3 regions of the Duffyella gerundensis genome follow, and region 3 is predicted to be linked to each of the others. Evidence: riboswitches for the same ligand, from Rfam matches in the RefSeq annotation. Region 3 holds a riboswitch; each other region holds the start of a gene.

Region 1 (7,690 bases), 950 kb from region 3:
TGACCCGTTACATCACTAACGAAGTGCAGGAAGTTTACCGTCTGCAAGGCGTTAAGATTAACGATAAACACATCGAAGTCATCGTACGTCAGATGCTGCGTAAAGCGACCATCGTGAGCTCAGGCAGCACCGAGTTCCTCGACGGTGAGCAGGCGGAGTTCTCTCGCATCAAGATTGCTAACCGCGATCTGGAAGCGAACGGCAAAGTCGGCGCGACCTTTGCACGCGATCTGCTTGGTATTACCAAAGCGTCGCTGGCAACCGAATCGTTCATCTCTGCAGCATCGTTCCAGGAGACCACGCGTGTCCTGACCGAAGCTGCTGTAGCAGGCAAGCGCGATGAACTGCGCGGCCTGAAAGAGAACGTTATCGTGGGTCGTCTGATCCCGGCCGGTACCGGTTATGCTTACCATCAGGAGCGCATGCGTCGTCGTTTGCATGGCGAAGCACCTGCTGCGCCGCAGGTTACTGCTGACGAAGCATCTGCCAGCCTGGCAGAGCTGCTGAACGCAGGCCTTGGCGGTAAAGACGATTAATCATCGTTGATACGCTGATAAATAAAAACCGCTCTTCGGAGCGGTTTTTTTATGCCAGAAAAACAGCATCAATATTTTCTGAGATCGTCGCGCGTGACGCCGATATCTTTTAGCGCACTGTCAGTCAGACGACTGAGAATTCGCCGTGTCTGATAACGTAAAATTCTGCTGCGTATACCGTTAACGATTACCTTTCCCAAGGTAAACACGCTACACAAGCCCATCAGTTTGCCACATCTGTTTTCGCCCGCTTCCATTATTGCCTCCTCAGTAAGTTACTGAGCACATTGTCATCCCGACACCGCTGGCAATACAGATGCAAAAAACACCTTTTATTAACATACAGATTGGGCCAAATTAGATCTGAATGATGAAAACGGGCGCCATCTGTACTGGTCTGGCGAAAGAACGGAGAAATCTATCGTGACACGTTATCAAACGCTGGCAGCGTTGTTGGCCCGGCGCATCGAGCAGGGCCTGTATCGTAGCGGTGAGCGCTTACCGTCCGTGCGGATATTAAGTGCTGAACATGGCGTCAGTATCAGCACCGTACAGCAGGCTTATCATCTGCTGGAGGAGAAGCAGATGATTACGCCGCAACCGCGCTCGGGTTACTTTGTCAGCCTGCACAAAGCTACGCCGCCGCTGCCAGCGATGACCCGGCCCGCTCAGCGCCCGGTAGAAATTACGCAATGGGATGCCGTGCTGGATCTTCTGAACAGCCGGCAGGAAGAAGATATTTTGCAGATGGGCAGTGGCATGCCGGATGTCACCCAGCCGACATTGAAGCCGCTGTGGAAAATCATGGCACGGCTGGCACAAAAGCAGGATCCGCGTCTGCTTAACTACGATACGTTACAGGGCCTGCCTGCGCTGCGCGAACAGGTTGCACGCCTCGCCATTGACAGTGGCTGTCAGCTCAGCGCAGACGACATTGTTATCACCACCGGCTGTCATGAAGCCCTCTCGGTATCGGTACGGGCGGTTTGCCAGCCAGGCGATATTATCGCCGTTGAATCACCTGCATTTCACGGTACGCTGCAAACGCTGCGCGGCTTTGGCATTCGGGTTATCGAAATCCCAACGGATTCCGCCACCGGTATTAGCCTCGAAGCGCTGGAACTCGCTTTTGAGCAGTGGCCGGTGAAGGCGATTATTGTGGTGCCCAATATCAATAATCCGCTGGGTTTTATCATGCCGGAGCATCGTAAGAAAGCGCTGCTGTCGCTGGCGCAACGCTACGATGCTGCCATCATCGAAGACGATGTTTATGGCGAACTGACCTGGGAGTATCCGCGGCCACGGAGCCTGAAATCCTGGGATCTCGATGGCCGCGTGCTGCTTTGCAGTTCGATTTCCAAAACCCTGGCGCCGGGACTGCGGGTAGGCTGGGTGGCGCCGGGGCGCTATCGCGATCGCGTTATCCATATGAAATACATCGCCACCGGCTCTACTGCCACGCAGACGCAAATGGCGGTGGCTGAGTTTATTCGCCAGGGACACTATTTACCGCACCTGCGCCGTATGCGTCAGATCTACCAGCGCAATTACGAGACGCTAAATTGTTGGGTACGCCACTACTTTCCCTGCGGCATCTGTGTTTCGCGTCCCGCTGGTGGCTTCCTGATGTGGATTGAATTGCCGGAGCCGTTTGATGCTGTACGGTTGAACCGGACGCTTAGCGAATCAAGATTGCAGGTAGCGGTGGGCTCGCTATTTTCCGCTTCCGGGAAATACCGTAACTGCCTGCGCCTTAATTTTGCGTTACCGATGGATCATCGAGCCGAGCAGGCGCTGGCTGTTCTGGGTGCCGCCGTGGAGCACGCGATGGCAGCCTGTGCCGTAGATGCATTGCCGGCATTATCGACAGAATAGCGGTGGGAAGGCAGGGCCAGAGAGGAGAAACAACTGGCCCTGGTCAAACAGGCTTGTTCGACAGGCGCACTGTAATCGTCAGAGATACGGCGTTCGAGCAGTAAACCTTGCTGCTACGAGGCGTGTCGAAAAATACCGCGCCTCGTGACAGCTGCTAACAGGCAGAGCACGAGGCGCGTTCCGTTCTTGCTATATCTCAGCGTTGATCCGGTTCCGCCAGTGCCAGCAGTTCGGCGGTGGCCAGACGCCAGTCAGCGGCCTGCGTGATGGCACTGACGACGGCAATGCTGCCCACCCCGGTCGCCAATACCTCCGGCGCGCGCGCCAGTGATATTCCGCCGATCGCCACCGTTGGCATCTCTCCCAGCCGAGCCAGATGGCGCTGCAGCTCGCTAATGCCTTGCGGCGCTGAGGGCATCGCTTTAGTTTGGGTAGGAAAAATATGCCCTAACGCAATGTAAGACGGACGCAGCGCCAGCGCACGATCCAGCTCAGCATCATCATGCGTGGAGATCCCGAGCCGCAAACCGGCCTGCTGAATGGCTTGCAGGTCGGCAACCTCAAGATCCTCCTGACCAAGATGAACGCCATAAGCTTGATGCTCGATCGCCAGCTGCCAGTAATCATTGATGAACAGGCGGGCTGCATATTTTTTGCCCAGCGCAATAGCGGCAACGATTGCAGGCTCAACGTCGATCGACGAACGATCCTTGATGCGTAGCTGGATCGTTCGTACGCCAGCTGAAAGCAGGCGCTCGATCCACTCAACGCTATCCACAACCGGATAGAGGCCGAGGCGCGGCGCGGTAGCAGGGAAGGGTAGCATCACAGTTTCTCCTCGTTAATCGCGCCCACTGGCGGGTGAATGTCATCACCGCGCGGCATTATGCCAACATCAATCGGCTGGGCGGCTGCCTGTTTCGCCGCATAGTCACGCACTTCCTGCGTAATTTTCATTGAGCAGAATTTGGGGCCGCACATAGAACAGAAGTGCGCGACTTTGTTCGATTCCTGCGGCAGCGTTTCATCGTGATAAGCACGCGCGGTATGCGGATCAAGCGCAAGATTGAACTGATCTTCCCAACGGAATTCAAAGCGTGCCTTCGACATCGCATTGTCGCGGATCTGCGCGCCGGGATGCCCTTTAGCCAGATCGGCAGCGTGCGCGGCGATCTTGTAAGTAATCAAACCCTGTTTCACATCTTCTTTGTTGGGCAGGCCGAGGTGCTCTTTTGGCGTCACGTAGCAGAGCATCGCGCAGCCGAACCAGCCAATCATCGCCGCGCCAATGCCTGAGGTGAAGTGATCATAGCCGGGCGCAATATCCGTGGTCAGCGGGCCCAGCGTATAAAAGGGGGCCTCGTGGCAATGTTCCAGCTGCTCGGTCATATTACGACGGATCATGTGCATTGGAATATGTCCCGGGCCTTCAATCATCACCTGCACATCATATTCCCAGGCGATACGGGTTAGCTCGCCCAACGTCCGCAACTCGGCAAACTGCGCTTCATCATTGGCATCCTGAATCGAGCCGGGGCGCAGCCCGTCGCCGAGCGAAAGCGAGATATCGTACGCGGCACAGATTTCACAGATGTCGCGAAAATGTTGATAAAGAAAACTTTCCTGATGATGAGACAGGCACCATTTCGCCATAATTGAGCCGCCACGTGAAACGATACCGGTAAGCCGTTTTGCGGTCATCGGCACATAGCGCAGCAGCACGCCAGCGTGAATAGTGAAATAGTCGACGCCTTGTTCAGCCTGTTCCAGTAGCGTATCGCGAAAAATCGCCCAGTTAAGGTTTTCCGCTATGCCATGCACTTTTTCCAGCGCCTGATAAATCGGCACGGTACCGATCGGCACCGGGCTGTTGCGTAAAATCCATTCGCGCGTTTCATGAATATAACGGCCGGTGGAGAGATCCATCACCGTATCGGCCCCCCAGCGCGTTGACCAGACCAGCTTCTCCACCTCCTCTTCAATGGAAGAGGTCACCGCAGAGTTACCGATGTTGGCGTTGATTTTCACCAGAAAATTACGGCCAATGATCATCGGCTCTGATTCCGGATGGTTAATGTTGGCCGGAATAATCGCCCGGCCGGCGGCAACTTCCTGACGTACAAATTCGGCGGTAATATTTTCCGGCAATTCGGCACCAAAGGCGTTGCCTGCATGCTGCTGGCGCAGCACATCACCGCGAATACGTTCGCGGCCCATGTTTTCGCGCAGGGCGATAAACTCCATTTCCGGGGTGATGGTGCCCTGGCGCGCATAGTGAAGCTGGGTAACACACTTGCCTGCTTTGGCTCTGCGTGGCTGCGGCAGATGCTCAAAGCGCAGATGATCGAGCCCTTCATCGGCCAGACGTTGCTGCGTGTAACCCGAGCTGAGCTGACTAATGGTTTCACTGTCGTCACGTTGAGCTATCCAACCGTCACGTATGCGCGGCAGACCGCGGCGCACATCAATCTCCGCCAGTGGATCGCCATAGGGCCCGGCAGTATCGTAAACAGGAATGGCTTCGTTGGCTTCATAGCGCGGCGTCGCGCTGTCGCCGCTGATTAAGGTAGGACTGACCTGAATTTCGCGCAAAGGTACGCGAATATCGGGTTGGCTACCGATCAGCCAGATGCGGCGAGAATTAGGAAAAGCGGTGCCCTGCAGGGAGTCAATAAACTGCTGAGCATGCGCGCGTTGTTCACGGCGATTGGATGGTGTAACAGACATAGCAAGGTTCCATTTCAGATGAGGAATTTGCTTGTCCGGAGTTCGGAAGGAGTAACAGACGATGTCTGTACAGACGGCACAATGCCGTTCTGAGTAGATTTACTCTTGTTCCCTTCGCAGGTTCTAACCTGATCAGGTTCCGCGGATCCCGAATAAACGGTCTCAGCCCTAAGGCACTCCGACAAGAAGAAGCAATGGCGATGCTCAGCCATCACGGCGCAACCACAGTTGCGTGGTACAAAAAAGCCCCATTAGCATAATGAGGCCATTTTCAAACTACAAGATCAACCTTATGCCGGGCGCGCGATAACTTCGTCGTTAGCCACAGGCGCATGAACAAGATTGGTCTCAGACGCTAACTGAATCAGCGTATCTTCCAGCGTAAAACGAGCTTCGAGGATTTCGCCAACTTCAGACAGTGCCTGTTGGAAAGCGATGTAGTTATCATCATCGATGGCATTTTCAAGATGCGTATCGTAAATCGCCATCAGACGTTCAGTATTCAGCTGCAGCGCCGGGTAGATTTGCGCGGCGGCGTTAAGAGGGCTGGTGCCTTCAACGTCATCAATAATGCGCTCATATACGCTGAAATGGCCGGTCGACAGATAATCGACTAAATTTTGGCAAAAATTATCCAGCGCTTTTTCATCCAGTACGGTCAGCGGCGATTTGCCAGGCTTGATCCCTACCGTTTGGTAATACGTAACGAGGAGCTGGCGGCGAGCATTCAGCCAAAAATCTACCAGTTCGTTACTTCCACCTACGCGCTCTGTCAGGAGATTTAACTGGTTGAGCATAATTGACTCCGTGTGAGTTATAGTTTCAATGCATTTGGTCCTGCAACTTCTTCAGAGTGCCAGTAAAAGCGAAGGATAACCATTATTTATGCAACATGAGATCTCAAGCGTAGACGCAGGCTGGTGGATTGTCAGCCATGAAAACAAACTTTGGTTACCTGATGGCGAATTACCGTACGGATCGGCGGAAAAATTTGCTCTGGTCGGCGCACAGGCGATGCCAGTAGGCGAATGGCAGGGCGAAACGGTGTGGCTAATTCGTGAAAACCGCGACGAGCACATGATGTCGGTCAGGCAGCTAATCGATCTGGATGTGGGACTGTTCCAGCTGGCCGGGCGCGGAGTGCAGCTGGCGGAGTTTTATCGCTCACATCGCTGGTGTGGTTACTGCGGTCATGAAATGAATCTCAGCACCCGCGAGTTTGCGGCACTCTGTCCGCATTGCCGCCAGCGCTACTATCCGCAGATTGCGCCCTGCATTATCGTGGCGATCCGCCGCGGCGATCGCATTCTGCTGGCGCATCACGCCCGCCATCGCAGCAATATTTATACCGTGCTTGCCGGATTTGTCGAAGTCGGGGAGACCCTGGAGCAGACGGTGGCGCGCGAAGTGATGGAAGAGAGCAACGTGAAGGTGAAAAACGTACGTTATGTCACGTCACAACCCTGGCCTTTCCCGCAGTCATTGATGGTGGCCTTTATGGCGGACTACGACAGCGGCGATCTGCAGCCCGATAAAAAAGAGTTACTGGATGCCGACTGGTTCCGTTATGACCAGCTGCCGTTGTTGCCGCCAGCAGGCACCGTCGCGCGTCGGCTCATTGAAGATACCGTTGCCCTGTGCCGCGCAGAAGCAGAATGAATGCTACACTGCGCGCCTGTTTTTAAGAGATTTTAGCCATGAGTGAATTGAAGAACGATCGTTATCTGCGCGCCTTGTTGCGCCAGCCTGTAGACGTCACGCCGGTCTGGATGATGCGCCAGGCAGGCCGCTATTTGCCGGAGTATAAAGCGACGCGCGCCATCGCAGGCGATTTTATGTCGCTGTGTAAAAATGCCGAACTCGCCTGTGAGGTGACGCTGCAGCCGCTGCGGCGTTATCCGCTGGACGCCGCGATTCTGTTCTCCGATATCCTGACGATTCCGGATGCCATGGGATTAGGGCTCTATTTTGAGGCAGGTGAAGGCCCGCGTTTCTCCTCTCCGATTACCTGTCGTGCCGACGTTGATAAACTGCCGATTCCCGATCCTGAACAGGAACTGGGCTACGTCATGAATGCCGTGCGCACCATTCGCAAAAATCTGCAGGGCGAGGTGCCGCTGATTGGCTTTTCCGGCAGCCCGTGGACGTTGGCTACCTATATGGTGGAAGGCGGGAGCAGCAAGGCGTTTACCAAACTCAAGAAAATGATGTATGCCGAGCCGACCACGCTGCACGCGATGCTCGACAAGCTGGCTGACAGCGTCACCCTTTACCTCAACGCGCAGATCCGCGCTGGCGCCCAGTCGGTGATGATTTTCGATACCTGGGGCGGCGTGCTCACCGGCCGTGACTACCTTGAGTTCTCACTGCATTACATGCACAAAATTGTCGATGGTCTGCAACGCGAAAATGAGGGGCGCCGTGTGCCCGTCACGCTGTTCACCAAAGGTGGTAATCAATGGCTGGAAGCGATGGCAGCCACCGGCTGTGATGCGCTGGGGCTGGACTGGACGATGGATATTGCTGATGCGCGCCGCCGCGTAGGCGACAAG
Region 2 (7,690 bases), on a different replicon from region 3:
GGCGCAGTGCGTCGGCTACAGCCTCGCCGCGCTGGGACCGCTGTTTTTCGGTATGCTGCATCAGCAATTGCACAGTTGGTCACTGCCGCTGCTGGCGCTGGTGGGCATGAGCCTGCTGCAAATGATGCTGGCGCCGCTGGTGGGCGCCAGTCGTCAGATCGGCAGCTAGCCCGATGTTACGGCGCCGCGAGTGAATATCGGGAAAGCGGCGCCACCTGCGTGATCAGCTTGTTGGCCAGCATGTAATCGGCAAAGCGTTGATAACGTGTGGCATCAAACGCGCCCGCATCGCTGGCAAAATAAGGTAATGTCGCCAGCCACGCCTGATGGTTTAACGGCGTGTTTAGCTCAGGATAGGCTTTGATAAAGGCGAACCATACCTGCTGCGGATGCGCGCGTAACCAGGCGACACCGGCATTTAACCCTCGCAAAAATGCAGGAATGCGTTTGTCACTGGCCGCGGTTTTTTGATTCGCTAAAATAATCAGCTCATCCCACGCGGGTACGCCGTGTTCCTCGGGCTTGAACGTTATCGGCGTGACACCTTTATCCTGCAATTCCAGCTGCTCATAGTTGCGATAAATGGTCATTGCGCCATCGATGCGCTTGCTCAGCAATGCGCTCACGGCAGACATATTCAGGTTAACCAGCTTCACGGAATCGGGGTTGACGCCTGCCGAGGTGAGCATGGTGCGAACGGTTACATCCTCAAAACCCGGAATGGCGTAGCCCAGCGTTTTACCGGCGAAGTCGCTCAGCGAATGAATATGGCTGTCCAGCGTGGTCAGGGTGTTTAACGGCTGATTAATCAGCGTGCCAACCCTGATGACCGGCACCGCTTTCTCCACCAGCGTATAGAGCTGCGGCTGATAGCTCAGCGCCAGATCTGCCTGGCCCGCCGCCAACAACAGCGGCACGGCGGCGGAATCCGCTGGCGCAATCATCTCAACATCCAGCCCTTCGCGCGCAAAAGCCCCGCTTTGCCTGGCGGCAAAAATGGCGGCGTGGTTGGGATTAACAAACCAGTCGAGCAAGAGGCGCACGCGTTCTGCGGCACTCACCGACAGCGAACAACCCAACAGCAGAGCAACGGCAAAAAAGCGCATAGTTTTCAAGGTGACATCCTCAGGATTGCCAGAGATATTTACGCCGCAACAGCGTCACAATAGCTGAGAGCAACAGTGTGATCATTAACAGCAGGGTTAGCGCAGCAAAGCTCAACGCCGTTTCCAGCCGCGCATTGGACTGCATCATCAAATAGCCCAATCCTTCGCTGGCGCCGACCCATTCCCCCATTACTACGCCAATCGGCGCGAGTATCATCGCCATGTGCAGCCCGGTAAAAAAACCGGGCAGTGCGGCGGGCCAGTAGAGATGGCGGAAACGGTAAAACCGTGATGGCGACAGGGTTTGCGCCAGCTCCAGCCAGCCCGGCGGCGTACGACACAATCCTTCGAACAGCGACAAGCAAAGTGGAAAAAACAGGATCAGCGCTGCCACCGCGACCTTGGAAGCGATGCCGTAGCCAAGCCACAGCACCAGCAGCGGCGCGAGGGCAAAGATCGGAATCGCCTGGCTGGCGGTAATGAGCGGAAAAAGCAGCCGCCGCAGACGCTGACTGCTGGCCATCGCAATGGCCGCCAGCGTGCCGCTGCCGATGCCCACCAACAGGGCCAGCAGAATTTCAGTCAGCGTATAAAACAGATGATGTGCCAGCAGCGCCCGATGCTGCACCAGCGCGACCAGCACCGCCTGCGGCGCAGGCAGCAGAAACGTCGGAACGCCAGCCGCGCGGGCAGCCTGCCAGGCGCAGCCAATCACCACCAGCAGCCAGAGCAGGCTGTAAAATTTATCTCTCATCGCGGCTTAACCGGCTGAACAGCCTGCCCTGCTGATGCAGCACGCCCGCATCACTGACCTCGCGCGGCGGCGCGGCCTCTGGCGCACCAAAAGGTTCGTAGCGCAGCGGATTGCCGGTGAGCACGCCAATATCATCCGCCATACGGCACGCCTCCAGCGGATCGTGGGTGACCAGCAGTACGGTTTTATCCCTGAGCAGGTTGGCGGTAAGCGTTTGCAGGCTGAGCTTGGTTAGCACATCGAGCGTGGCAAAAGGCTCGTCCATTAACACCACCGGACGCTGTGGATAGAGAGTGCGCGCCAGTGCTACCCGTTGCCGCATGCCGCCCGACAGCGCAGCGGGTTTTGCCTCGGCCAGTCCGCCCAGACCAACCTGTTCCAACAGCTCATCGGCCCGGCCACCGTCTGCTTTTTCTCCGTTGAGACGGGCCGCAAGCATCACGTTTTCTCGTGCGGTAAGCCAGGGATAGAGTAAATCCTGTTGTCCCATCCAGCTGATCCTGCCGGGCAGCGGCAAGCCATCGCTGCTCGTCACGTCACCGGCCGCGGGCAGTAGCAGGCCGGCGATCAATCTCAGCAGCGTGCTTTTACCACTGCCGCTGCGGCCCAGCAGCGCGGTGGTTTTGCCACCGCGCAACGATAACGAGAGCTGCTGACAGACCGGCTGGTTGCCCCAGCTAAACGACAGCGCATTCACCGTAATGGCCGGTGCGGAAACGACTGGATTGCGCATCTCAGTAATTCGCCGCCAGCAGCGCGAGTCGGAAGAGACCACGCTGCTGTAGCTGTTGCGCCGCCTGTCCTGCACGCAAACCGCTGGCGCAGACCAGCACGATGCGCCGATCGGCTGGCGGTTGCCAGCCAGCTATATCCGCAGGTGGGATGCGCTGGGCATGCGCGCTAACGCTGTGCGGTGCTTCGCTGCTGCTGCGCAGATCGACCACACAATCATCGTCGCACAGCAGCTGACGATCGATGAAAGGAAGAAGATTGACAGGCTCTTCTGCGCCATCAAAGCGGAAGCTATTAAAGTGCCAGCGGCTAAAGTCGCATTGGGTCACGCTACCCAGCGGCGAAGGCTGATGCGCCAGCAGCACGCTCAACGCCATCTGCGCCTGAATCGCGCCCAGCGCGGCGACCGCGGGTCCCATCACGCCTGCGGTATTACAGTTTGCCGCCGTGCTCGGCAGCTGAGGAAACAGCGCGCGATAGCCAGGCGCGCCGCCGCAAAAGCCGCCAACATAACCCTGACGGCCCAGCACTGAGGCGCTGATCAGCGGCAGCGCAAGGCGCTGGCAGGCATCCGACAGTAGCCAAGTTGTGGCAAAGTTGTCGGCGGCGTCGATCACCAAATCAACCTGCTCAAGCGCGCGATCTACGCCGCTGGCGGTGAGCATCGCAGTATGCGCCTCAACCCGGCAATCGGGGTTAAGCCGCGCCAGCGCCTGCTGTGCACAGTGAACCTTTAGCGCGCCGATATCCTGCATGCCGAACAGCGTTTGACGATGCAGATTGTGCAGCGCCACCCGATCGCCATCGTAAATATGCAGTGTGCCGACGCCCGCGCCTGCCAGCAGAGGCAGCAGCGTGGCGCTCAGTCCACCGGCGCCGATTACCGCGACACGCGCCTGCGCCAGACGTTGCTGCCCCACGTCGCCGACTTCCGGCAGCATGGTTTGACGTTGATAACGATCCATTTTTCCTCGCTTGTTAACTGAACTCGGCCAGGCCAAAGATCGGCGTGGAGGCCGCGGCCATGTCGCGCTGCTCCATTAATCCTGCGGCGTAAGCCTGTTCTCCGGCGCGAATAGCGGCGGCAAACGCCGCGGCCATCCTTACCGGATCTCGTGCTTTCGCTACCGCGGTATTAAGCAGAATGCCATCAAAGCCCATCTCCATCGCCTGCGCGGCCTGGCTTGGCGCGCCGATGCCCGCATCCACGATCAGTGGAATGCCTTTGAACCACGCGCGCATGGCGCGCAGTCCGTGCGGATTACGCAATCCCTGCCCTGAGCCAATCGGTGCCCCCCAGGGCATCAGCAGCTCACAACCCGCCTCAATCAGCTTGTCGCCGACGATCAGATCCTCAGTGGTATAGGGAAACACCTGAAAGCCCTCGGCACAGAGAATGCGAGCGGCTTCAACCAGCGCAAAAGGATCGGGCTGCAGCGTGTCGGCATGGCCGATTACCTCCAGCTTGATCCAACGCGTGTTAAACAGCTCGCGCGCCATGTGTGCGGTGGTTACCGCTTCTTTCACCGTATGGCAGCCTGCGGTATTGGGCAGCACGCGCTTATTGAGCTGCGTCAGCAGATCGCGGAATGCTGCGCCTTCGCTGCCTTCACGGCGCAGGCTGACGGTGATTATGTCGCTTTCTGCGGCGGTAATGGCCTGCTGGAGCACGTCGGGTGAAGGATAACCGGCGGTGCCGATCAGGAAGCGTGACTGCGGCGTAAAGTCATAGAACATGGTTCAGCCTCCCTGCATCGGCGACAGCACTTCCAGCCGCATGCCGTCGCCAAGTGGCTGCGTTTCATAATGCGTGCGCGGCACAAACTCGCCGTCAATCGCGCTGGCCACGCAGGCGGGATCGAGCTGCTGTTCGTGCAACAGTGCCGCCAGCGTGCTGCTGCGGGTGGTGATGGTGCGCCCATTGAGGATGAGGGTGATCATGAATGCGACTCCTGTTTCAGTTGTTGCATCAGTTTTTCGGCCATGACTGGCGCCAGCAAAAAGCCGTGACGATACATGCCGTTGAGATAGAACCTGCCGTCCTGATAATGAATTTCAGGCACGTTATTGCTGAAGGCGGGACGCAGACCTGTGCCGCTTTCCAGCACGCGCGCTTCGGCCAGCGCTGGGTGAATCGTCCAGGCGGCGCTGAGCAATTCCATCATGGCGCGAGCGCTGATCGGGCTGCTGTCGTGGCTTTCGACCATGGTTGCGCCGAGCATGAAACGGCCCTCGTCACGCGGCACCAGATAACAGGGGAAACGGGGATGTAACAGGCGGATTGGCCGGGTAAATTGCACGTCGCGGCTCTGCAGGATCAACATTTCACCGCGTACGGCACGCAGCGAGAGCAAGGCTTGCGCGGCGTGAATGCCCCGGCAGTCGATGACCTTGCCAACCGGCTGCCCGCGGTGAAAATCTACGCCGCGCTGCGTCAGGGTTTCACGCAGCTGTTGCATCGCCTGCCGCGGATCGAGGTGCGCTTCATCAGCAAAAAACAAGCCGCGGGCAAAACGATTTTCCAGCTGCGGTTCCAGCGTGGCCGGTTCCACCCACTGATGAGCCTGCGTCATATCGGCGAAACGGATAAGCTCCTGGCGATCGCGCGGAGCAGCGAGCACCAACGTGCCATGATGCGTAACGCCGCTGACCCGCTGAGCCCACCAGCCCGCCGCGCGCTGGCCCCATTCGGTCACCTGCGCAGGCGCGCTTTCGCCTTCACACCAGGGCGCCAGCATGCCGCCCGCCCAGTGCGATGCCGCAAGCCGTGTCTCATCGGTAATAATCTCAACCGATTCGCCCTGCTCTGCCAGCAATGTGGCCACGCACAGTCCGGCAACGCCGCTGCCCAGCACTGACCACCGGCTCATTGCGGCTTGTCCAACAAGAAAAATAGGGAAGTAAAAAACAGCGTCACTTTGGCCTCTCAGCGTAACTGAGACCCGTGATACAAGAAGGGGAAAATGCGCGGACGGATGAATACAGCCCTTGCGGCAAGCCGCTGAAAAGCATCAGCGGCCCGTCTTCCTACGCCAGTATCAACTGGGTCAGGTTCTAAGGGTCGCTACGCCGCGAATCGCTCGCTAGTAGCCTCTCAGTCTCTTTGGCGAGACTCCCCTGACGGCTCTATTTGTAGGTTACGCGGCGGGTTGACGTCAAGCCCTGTAGGAAAATTCTGCTGCAATAAAAAAAGCCCTCGCTCAGCGAGGGCTTCCAATGCGCAACGTGTTCAGGCAGAAATCAGTGCCCGATGCTGCTGCCCTGCACCGCAGGTGTTTTGCTTTTCAACAGCGTGGTCAGCGCGCTGATAACAAAAACATAGGCATACAGACCATTCAGGAACCACAACGTTTTTTCCACGCCGATGGAACCGACCATCGGACCGGTCACCACGAAGGTCAGCATGGTGCCTACCGTGCCGCAGGTCAGAATGAAGTTTACCAGGCTCGGTGAAGCGGAACGCACCTGCAAGGTACCTAGCGTGATCAGCGTGGTGTAGATACCACTGGAGATAAAGCCAGCGGCGATCAGCGCATAGTTGGCGACTTCAAAATTGTCCGAGGTGATGGAAAGATAGATCAGCAGGCTGCTCAGCGCAGTCTGCGGGATCAGCACCACAATCGGGCGCAGGTATTTCAGGATCACGCTAAAGCACCACATGCCGACCATATAGGCAGTCCAGAAATGTCCTACGGTGGCACCGGCATCGGCAATCGTCACATTAAAGCGCTCCATCACCGACTGCGGAATCCATGCCATCAGGCCAAGCTGGCCGAGAATATAGGCAAATGCCGCGGTGGAGATCAGGTAAACGCCCGGCCCCCATTTTTCGCCGCGGGTCACGCCGGTAGTCGCTGCTGCTGCCACCGCAGGTTTTTTCACCGCGGCTGCAAAATTAGCCACCAGCGACAGCAGAATAATGACCACGCCCATGGCGATAATGGCCGCATAAATCCACTGCCACGGCTGGTTGCGTACCAGAATATAGCCCGCCAGCATCGGAAACAACGTACCGGCCATGCTGAAGAACGAGTCGGTCAACAACAGTCGCGACGCACGCATACGCCCTTCGTACATATTGGCAATCAGCGAGGTGCCCACCGACATGGTGATGCCGCTGCTGACGCCCAGCAATAGCATGCCAAAAGAGAAACGCGTCAGATCGTGATCGGCAAACAGCAACCAGAGTGCCAGCAGCAGCAGCACGCCCATAAAAATGAACTGTTTCTTCGCGCCGGTCTTTTTGAGCAGGAAAATATTGGCCGTGGTGGCCAGCAGGATACCGCTGTTCAGCCAGGTGAATATCATTCCCATTTCAGCCGCAGGCAGGCCAAAGTATTTTGCCAGGTCACCGAGCACAACGCCCGTCACGATGACGGTTGCCCCGGTAAAGCCATAGCAGAGAAAGCATATAATCAGCACCGGGTTAATTCTTTTAAACATATGCCACCTGTAAGTATTGAGCATGTGATGAACCGCAAAGGTCGGCAATTGACCTGAGTTATTCGCCCTGGTAAGAGAATTTTGGGTTGATGAATATATATCAAAAACAACGTTGTCCCTAATAAGGATGCGTCAACAATGCAACTTCCTGAGCCAGATCGCTTTCTGCTTTTTGTTGCAGCGCGTTGCATTCATAACGTGATCAAAATCCCATTTCTACACGTACGCTGCTGTATAATCACGCGCCCTCAAAATCAAATTTCAGCCAAATACAACGCCGTTGCGCATGGCTAGTCGGGTTGAATATTCTTCCTCGTTTACCGCACTTTTCTCTGGCTACTGATTACTGGGCCAAACCTAACAGAGAGAAGAGATTCGCTATCCCGGCGCCAGGCTCCATTTGTTCACCGCTGCATGATTACTATCCCTCTGCTCAAAGCGAGACCACGTGAGACCCAGGATAGCCTTTGATTAACCCCCTTTCTGGCGGCAGTGCTACCGACAGCGCTTCATATTCTGCTACGGAAATAAACATCAATTTATTTGAAAGACTTGAGCAAGATAATGGCCTTTCAAGCGTCAGGCATCGCGCCTATGATAGTTTCCATCGAGGCACAACAGCCTCAAAATTAAAAAATAACCTTGGGAATTCATC
Region 3 (7,690 bases):
AGCATCACCACCATGATCCCGTGGATCGTCGGTTTTGTTGGCCTGGCGCTGGGCGGCTGGATTTCCGATAAAATCTTTAACATTACCGGCAAGTTACTGCTTTCCAGAAAAATTGTGCTGGTGTTCTCATTAATGGCGGCGGCGATTTGTGTCGCGCTGGCGGGAACGGTAAAAGAGGTCAACTCTGCGGTTATCATGATGTCGGTGTCGATCTTCTTCCTCTACATCACCGGTGCCATTTACTGGGCGATTATTCAGGACGTGGTGCATAAAAGCCGGGTCGGCAGCATCAGCGGCTTTATTCATCTGGTCGGCAGCCTGTCCGGCATCATCGGCCCGGTAGTCACCGGCTTTATCGTGCATCATACCGGCAAATTCGACAGCGCCTTCGTGCTGGCGGGCGTGGTCGCCGCGGTCGGTGCGCTGCTGGTGCTGTTTGTGATTAAAGAGCCAAAAGCCACGACCAAACCCGTTTCGATTTAACCTGACCCGGGCGCGCCCGTCGCGCCCCTGTTGTAAAAAGGATGAACTATGTTGGCCGTCGATAAGCTCCCCTCTTCCACGCTGTTGCCAGGTTACGATCGTTCCCGCCTGAAAACCCGCATGCTGCACATCGGCTTTGGTGCCTTTCACCGCGCGCATCAGGCGGTCTGCAGCGATAAGCTGGCCAGTGAGCATCACAGCGACTGGGGATACTGCGAAGTAAACCTTAACAGCGGTGAGTTGATCGCCGCACTACGTGAGCAATCCCTGCTGTACAGCGTGACCGAACTGGCCGATGACTCACGCCATACGCGGGTGGTTGGCGTCATTACCGCCGCGCTGCACGGCAAAGGCGACGGCATTGAGACGGTGATTGAGGCGATGTGCCAGCCCGATATCGCTATCGTCTCAATGACGGTAACGGAAAAAGGCTACTGCTATCAGCCAGCAACCGGTCAGCTGAACCTGCAGCATCCCGATATTCAGCATGACCTGGCGCACCCACAGCAGCCGGTTTCCCTGCCCGGCGTGATTCTGGCGGCGATTGCCCGACGCCATGAGCGCGGCCTGCCGCCGTTTAGCGTGATGTCCTGCGACAATATGCCGGAGAATGGCCACGTCACGCGCAACGTAATTCTGCAGCTGGCACAGGCGCAGGATGCGCAGCTGGCGACCTATATCGCCGACGCGCTGACCTTTCCTTCCACTATGGTGGATCGCATCGTGCCTGCCATGACCGATGAGGCGCTGACCTCGCTGAGCGAGACGCTGGGTAGCTACGATCCGGTGGCGGTCTCCTGTGAGCCTTTTTTCCAGTGGGTGATCGAAGACAATTTTGTCAACGGTCGTCCGGCCTGGGAGAAAGCGGGTGCCGAGCTGGTCAGTGACGTGCTGCCGTTTGAAGAGATGAAGCTGCGCATGCTCAACGGCAGCCACTCATTTCTCGCCTACCTCGGCTACCTTGCCGGTTATGAACACATCAGCGACTGCATGGCGGACGGCGATTTCCGCCTGGCGGCGCGTAAGCTGATGCTGGATGAACAGGCACCGACGCTGCGCACGCCGAATGTCGATCTGGTGGCCTACGCGGATTCGCTGCTGGCGCGTTATGAAAATCGCGCCATTAAACACCGCACCGGACAGATTGCCACCGACGGCACGCAGAAGCTGCCGCAGCGCTGGCTGGACAGCATTCGCTGGCACATCACGCAAGGCAGCGCGTATCCGCTGCTGGCGCTCGGCGTGGCAGCGTGGATTCGCTATGTCGGTGCCGTTGACGAACAGGGCAACGCCATTGAGGTGCGTGATGCCATGAAGAGTGAACTGGCAGAGCGCGTGGCGGCCAGTGCAGAAGGCGAAGCGCGGGTCGCAGCGCTGCTGGGCATCGAATCAGTATTTGGTGAGGATTTGCCGCACAACGCCGATTTTGTCGCGCAGGTAAATGATTGTTATCAGCAGCTACTGCGTCAGGGCGCGCGGGCCACGGTGGCGCAGGCGGTGGCAAACGGCTGAAACGGAAAGCGCTGGCGCTGGCGATAAGGGCTGTTTAGACTAGCGGTGCCCGTTTGGGCACCCTTTTTTTATCAAAGCAGGCTCTGTTGCCGCCAGCCACTATAGGGATGTTGCGCATGTCGATTGCCTATACCATTACGGCTTCTGAGCCGGTCAATCAGCAGATCTATCGCTATCTGCGTCAGGAGATTGTCACCTGCATTATTCCTCCCGGTTCGCTACTGTCGGAAAAAGAGGTCTCCGCGCGGTTTGATGTCTCACGTCAGCCGGTGCGGGAAGCCTTTATCAAGCTGGCGGAAGCGGGCCTGGTGCAGGTCCTGCCACAGCGTGGCACCTTTGTGCGTAAAATCTCTGCCCGTCGGGTGGCCGATGGCCGTTTCATTCGCGAAGCGGTGGAAATAGCCGTGGTGCGCCGCGCCGCGCTGGAAGCCACGCCGGTGGCGCTGCTGGCGCTGCAGCAAAATCTTGACCTGCAGGCGCTGGCCGCCCAGCGCAACGACATTCAGGGATTTTTAGCACTGGATGACGCCTTTCACCGTCTGATTGCCGAAAGCATCGATTGCGCGCTCGCCTGGGAAACGGTGGAAAACATCAAAGCCACCATGGATCGCGTGCGTTTCCTGACGCTGAGCAAGGTGTCGCCGCCGGAAAGCCTGATTGAACAGCATCGGGAAATCTACGCGGCAGTTGCGGCGCAGGACGCCGATGCCGCCGAGCTGGCGATGCGTCGCCATTTGCAGGAAATGATCTTTTCCATCACGCCTATCTCCGAACAAAACAGCGAGTGGTTTGAGCAACACTAATCAACGGGAGCCAGTCTGCTCCCGTTTTTTTTACCACCAGCGATGAAAATGGTGCACCGGACCCATACCTTTCCCCACCTCCAGCGTATCCGCCTGCTCCAGTGCGCCTTGTAACCAGGTTTTTGCCGCCTCAACCGTTTCGGCCCAGGTGGCATAGCGCGGGCGCAACGCGGCCAGCGCCGCTGACAGCGAACAGCCGGTGCCGTGCGTATGCCGCGTATTCACCCGCGGCGTGCTGAAGCGCTGTTCGCCATCAGAAGTAAACAGCCAGTCCGGGCTTTCCGCTTCGTGCAGATGGCCGCCCTTCATCAGCACCGCCTGACAGCCCAGCGCCAGCAGCGCGCGCCCCTGCTCACGCATCTCTGCCTCATTGAGTGCCGGATCACAATCAAGCAGCACCGCCGCTTCCGGCAGATTCGGCGTGATCAACGATACCTGAGGCAGCAGGCGCTCACGCAGGCTGGCCACCGCCTGCGGCGCCAGCAGCGCATCGCCGCTTTTCGCCACCATTACGGTATCAAGCACCACCCACGGCAGCGCGGCCTGCGCCAGTTTATCTGCCACCACCTCAATCACCGCCTGCTCGCCCAGCATGCCGATTTTGGCGCTGTCGATGCGCACGTCGCTGAGCACCGAGTCGAGCTGGGCGCCGACAAAAGCGGGATCGATACGATAAAGCGCCTGCACGCCCTGCGTATTCTGCGCCACCAGCGCGGTGATCACGCTGGTGCCGTAAGCACCAAGGGCAGAGAACGCTTTCAAATCGGCCTGAATGCCCGCGCCGCCGCTGGGATCGGTTCCGGCGATGGTCAACGCATTAATCCGCTTCATGGCTGCACCTCCGCGCCCTGCTGCCACAGCGCATCCAGTAACGCCTGCTGAAAGCTGCCCGGCCCGCCAGCGCCTGAAGCAGCAGCCTGCTCGCCCGCGCGTGCCATTAGCTGACAGGCGGTAGCCACCAGCATCAGCCGATCGCCAGACAGCGCGCAAAATGCGGCAACCATCGCCGACAGCGCACAGCCGGTGCCCACCACGCGCGTCAGCAGCAAATCGCCACCCGACACGGCGATCAGGCGCTCGCCATCGGTGACATAATCCGTTTCGCCGGTGACGGCGACAATGGCGCCACTGCGGCTGGCCAGCTGTTTTGCCGCCGTTATCGCCAGATGCGAGTGGTGCAGGCTGTCGACGCCACGCCCTTGCGCATCAATGCCCGCCAGTACGAGGATTTCAGAGGCGTTGCCCCGAATAGCCGCTGGCTGCTGATCCAGCAGTTCACGGCAAAATCCGGTGCGTAAAGGCAGTGTACCGACGGCCACCGGATCCAGCGTCCAGGGCACATTCGCCGCGCGCGCCGCCGCAATGGCTGCACGCATGGCAGGGATACGATCGCGCGTTAAGGTGCCCACGTTGATCAGCAGCGCATCGGCCAGCGGGCTAAAAATAGCGGCCTCTTCGGTATCAATCACCATGGCGGGCGAAGCATTTAAGGCCAGCAGCACATTGGCGGTAAACGCCTGTACGACATCGTTGGTCATGCAGTGCACCAGCGGTGCGCGCTGTTGAAAGTGGGTAAGCGTGGTGGCGACAAACGCGCCGGAGAGGTGTTGCGGTTGATTGGTCATAAAGCTCCCAACCGGCGTCTAAGAAGGCGAATGCGGTCAGGCATTTGACTTCCCTACGCTGGCATTATCCAGGTCAGGTAATACGGGTATTTCTCAGCCTTTATAAAAAAGGGCACCCCGAGTCAGTGTTACGCCATGAGCATAAGGAAGTGGCAGCGCTTAAGCAAGCGGGAGTATTCGGCCATGTGCAAACGCAAAAAACCCGGGACAGGCCCGGGTTTTAGTGATGATGCGTAACGGTTACTGCGCGGGTTTGGTACGGATCAGATGATCAAAGGCACTGAGCGAGGCTTTAGCCCCTTCGCCGCTGGCAATAATGATCTGCTTGTACGGTACCGTGGTGCAGTCACCGGCAGCAAACACGCCTTTTACGCTGGTTTCGCAACGGGCATCAATGATGATTTCGCCCATTTTGGTGCGCTCAACCGTGCCTTCCAGCCAGTTGGTGTTGGGCAGCAGGCCAATCTGCACGAAGATACCTGCCAGTGGCAGCTGATGGCTCTGCTGCGTCACACGATCGACATACTGCAGGCCGGTGACTTTGCTGCCGTCGCCTTTCACTTCAGTGGTCTGCGCGTTGAGGATCACGTCGACGTTATGCAGGCTGCGCAGTTTGTTCTGCAGCACCTGATCGGCGCGCATTTCACCGGCAAACTCCAGCAGCGTCACATGTTCAACGATACCGGCCAGATCGATAGCCGCTTCCACGCCGGAGTTACCGCCGCCAATTACCGCCACGCGCTTACCTTTGAACAGCGGGCCATCGCAGTGTGGGCAATAAGTTACGCCTTTGGTGCGATACTCGTTCTCGCCAGGCACGTTCATGTTACGCCAGCGGGCGCCGGTGGCGATAATCAGGCTGCGCGTTTTCAACACCGCGCCGGTCGCCGTTTCAACCGCATGCAGTCCGCCTTCGGCCGCTGCAGGAATCAGCTTGATGGCGCTTTGTGCATCAATAACGTCGACTTCATAATCATCAACGTGCGCACGCAGTGCACCGGCCAGTTTCGCGCCTTCGGTTTTCTGTACCGAGATGTAGTTTTCGATATCCACGGTGTCCAGCACCTGGCCACCAAAACGCTCGCCCATCAGGCCGGTACGAATACCTTTACGCGCCGAGTAAATCGCCGCCGCTGCACCCGCCGGGCCACTGCCGACAATCAGCACTTCATAGGCTTCACGCTGGTTCAGCGCTTCCGCCGCACGCTTGTCGGCGTTGGTGTCGACCTTGCTGACGATTTCAGCCAGGCTCAGGCGGCCCTGACCAAACTCTTTGCCGTTCAGGAACACGGCTGGCACGCCCATGATATTGCGTTCCTGAATCTCATTCTGGAACACGCCGCCATCGATCGCCGTGTGCGAGATACGCGGGTTGATCACCGCCATCAGGTTCAGCGCCTGCACCACGTCCGGGCAGTTATGGCAGGAGAGCGAATAATAGGTTTCGAAGTGGAAATCGCCTTCCAGCGCGGCAACCTGATCCAACAGCTCCTGCGCTTCTTTCGAAGGATGCCCACCGGTTTGCAGCAGCGCCAAAACCAGTGAGGTAAATTCATGACCCATTGGCGAACCGGCGAAACGCGGCCCGGTCTCTTTGCCTGGGTTGGTAATTAAAAATGAAGGCTTACGTACTGGCTTATCGTTCTCTTCGCGGAAAGAGACTTTGTCTGACAGTCCGGCGATATCTACCAGCAGATCCCTGATTTCAGCCGATTTTGCACCGTCATCCAGCGTAGCGATCAACTCAACAGGTTTCGATAATTTCTCAAGATAGGCTTTGAGTTGGGTTTTCAGATTATTGTCGAGCATAGTGAGTTCCTGGTCTGGTAAATACATCGGGTGCTAAAAAGCACCCGATGAGAGAGATACGGTTCACCTGTCAGGCAGCCAGTGACTGCCTGAGTGACGTATAACGTTTAAAGCCGTGAGGCGAGTTAGATTTTGCCAACCAGATCCAACGATGGAGACAGAGTGGCTTCGCCCTCTTTCCATTTGGCCGGGCAAACTTCGCCTGGGTGTGAAGCAACGTACTGTGCCGCTTTCACTTTACGCAGCAGGTCAGAGGCGTCACGGCCAATGCCTTCAGCGGTGATTTCGATCGCCTGGATGATGCCTTCCGGGTCAACGATGAAGGTACCACGGTCAGCAAGGCCTTCCGCTTCACGCAGGATTTCAAAGTTACGAGACAGCTGCGCGGTTGGATCGCCGATCATTGCGTATTCGATTTTGCCGATGGTGTCTGAGCTACCGTGCCATGCTTTATGGGTAAAGTGGGTGTCGGTAGAAACAGAGTAGATATCCACGCCCAGTTTCTGGAACTCAGCGTAATGGTCGGCAACGTCGCCCAGTTCGGTTGGGCAAACAAAGGTAAAGTCAGCCGGGTAGAAGAAGAACACGCTCCATTTACCCTCGACATTTTTTTCGGTGACTTCGATGAACTCGCCATTTTTAAACGCGGTGTTTTTGAATGGCTTAATTTTGGTATTGATAATAGACATCTGACGTCCTCCGTTAAAAGATGTGATGCACGTTACAGAAAAACCCTGTTCGATGCTAATAAGCAGCCCATATCAATTCGATAAACAAAAGCTAACAAGCTATGTGGACGGCGCATGGCGCTGGCTCAGAGCGAGTCGAAAATGGCCCGGGCAGGTTGCCGCTTTCCATTCGATTTTATCACAGGCCTTTTAACTGCCAGGCTTGTGGCCTGTCAATGTTTTGGAGCATAACGTGCAAATTAGACCTTTTTGTGAAGCTGACCGCCCTTTTTTACGCACGCTGTTTCTGGCATCGCGCAAGGCGAACTGGCACTGGCTGGATAGCAGCCGCTGGCAACTGGAGGATTTTGACAGCACCGTACTGGGTGAAACGGTGTTGGTCGTAGAACAGGAGGGACATCGCGTTGGCTTTGCCGCGCTGCTGGAAAATGACAACTTTCTGCACAGCCTGTTTGTCGATCCACAACATCAGGGCAGCGGCGTCGGCAGCGCGTTGTTAAAGGCGGTGCAGGCACGATTCACCTCAACCGGTGCGCTAAAATGCCTGTTAGCCAACAAACCGGCACAGGCATTTTATCAGCGGCACGGCTGGCAGGTGATTGCGCAGGGCGAGAGCGAACAAGGCGAGTACGTTCTGATGCACTATAAACTGCGCCCGTAAGCCGGGCGCAAATCTTATAGGGCGCGGAAGGCGATATCGCCCGGAATCACCTCACCCTGCCAGTAAAGCTGCGCGGCCACCGCACCGGCCAGCTGACGATAGCGGGCG

Evidence for each region. A riboswitch is a leader RNA that binds a small molecule or an ion and turns the genes downstream of it on or off. The one in region 3 is predicted to bind thiamine pyrophosphate.
Region 1: another riboswitch for thiamine pyrophosphate. It lies ahead of thiC (phosphomethylpyrimidine synthase ThiC); the one in region 3 lies ahead of thiM (hydroxyethylthiazole kinase).
Region 2: another riboswitch for thiamine pyrophosphate. It lies ahead of EM595_RS19035 (FAD-dependent oxidoreductase); the one in region 3 lies ahead of thiM (hydroxyethylthiazole kinase).

Annotation. Positions count from the first base shown of each region.
Region 1 is NZ_LN907827.1:3,507,127-3,514,816, reverse strand. It holds gene rpoC (DNA-directed RNA polymerase subunit beta') at 1-536, shown strand, start outside; gene EM595_RS21550 (DUF1127 domain-containing protein) at 605-760, opposite strand; gene EM595_RS16060 (aminotransferase-like domain-containing protein) at 960-2,411, shown strand; gene thiE (thiamine phosphate synthase) at 2,608-3,237, opposite strand; gene thiC (phosphomethylpyrimidine synthase ThiC) at 3,237-5,138, opposite strand; TPP riboswitch at 5,231-5,329, opposite strand; gene EM595_RS16045 (Rsd/AlgQ family anti-sigma factor) at 5,429-5,935, opposite strand; gene nudC (NAD(+) diphosphatase) at 6,024-6,797, shown strand; gene hemE (uroporphyrinogen decarboxylase) at 6,836-7,690, shown strand, end outside.
Region 2 is NZ_LN907828.1:397,774-405,463, reverse strand. It holds gene EM595_RS19070 (CynX/NimT family MFS transporter) at 1-169, shown strand, start outside; gene EM595_RS19065 (ABC transporter substrate-binding protein) at 177-1,106, opposite strand; gene EM595_RS19060 (ABC transporter permease) at 1,126-1,860, opposite strand; gene EM595_RS19055 (ABC transporter ATP-binding protein) at 1,850-2,593, opposite strand; gene EM595_RS19050 (HesA/MoeB/ThiF family protein) at 2,595-3,557, opposite strand; gene EM595_RS19045 (thiazole synthase) at 3,571-4,329, opposite strand; gene thiS (sulfur carrier protein ThiS) at 4,333-4,533, opposite strand; gene EM595_RS19035 (FAD-dependent oxidoreductase) at 4,530-5,462, opposite strand; TPP riboswitch at 5,600-5,721, opposite strand; gene tsgA (MFS transporter TsgA) at 5,833-7,035, opposite strand; gene EM595_RS21210 (hypothetical protein) at 7,503-7,690, shown strand, end outside.
Region 3 is NZ_LN907827.1:2,558,257-2,565,946, forward strand. It holds gene EM595_RS11880 (MFS transporter) at 1-483, shown strand, start outside; gene EM595_RS11885 (mannitol dehydrogenase family protein) at 532-1,995, shown strand; gene EM595_RS11890 (GntR family transcriptional regulator) at 2,112-2,798, shown strand; gene thiD (bifunctional hydroxymethylpyrimidine kinase/phosphomethylpyrimidine kinase) at 2,829-3,629, opposite strand; gene thiM (hydroxyethylthiazole kinase) at 3,626-4,423, opposite strand; TPP riboswitch at 4,457-4,553, opposite strand; gene ahpF (alkyl hydroperoxide reductase subunit F) at 4,664-6,232, opposite strand; gene ahpC (alkyl hydroperoxide reductase subunit C) at 6,358-6,921, opposite strand; gene EM595_RS11915 (GNAT family N-acetyltransferase) at 7,154-7,582, shown strand; gene apbC (iron-sulfur cluster carrier protein ApbC) at 7,597-7,690, opposite strand, start outside.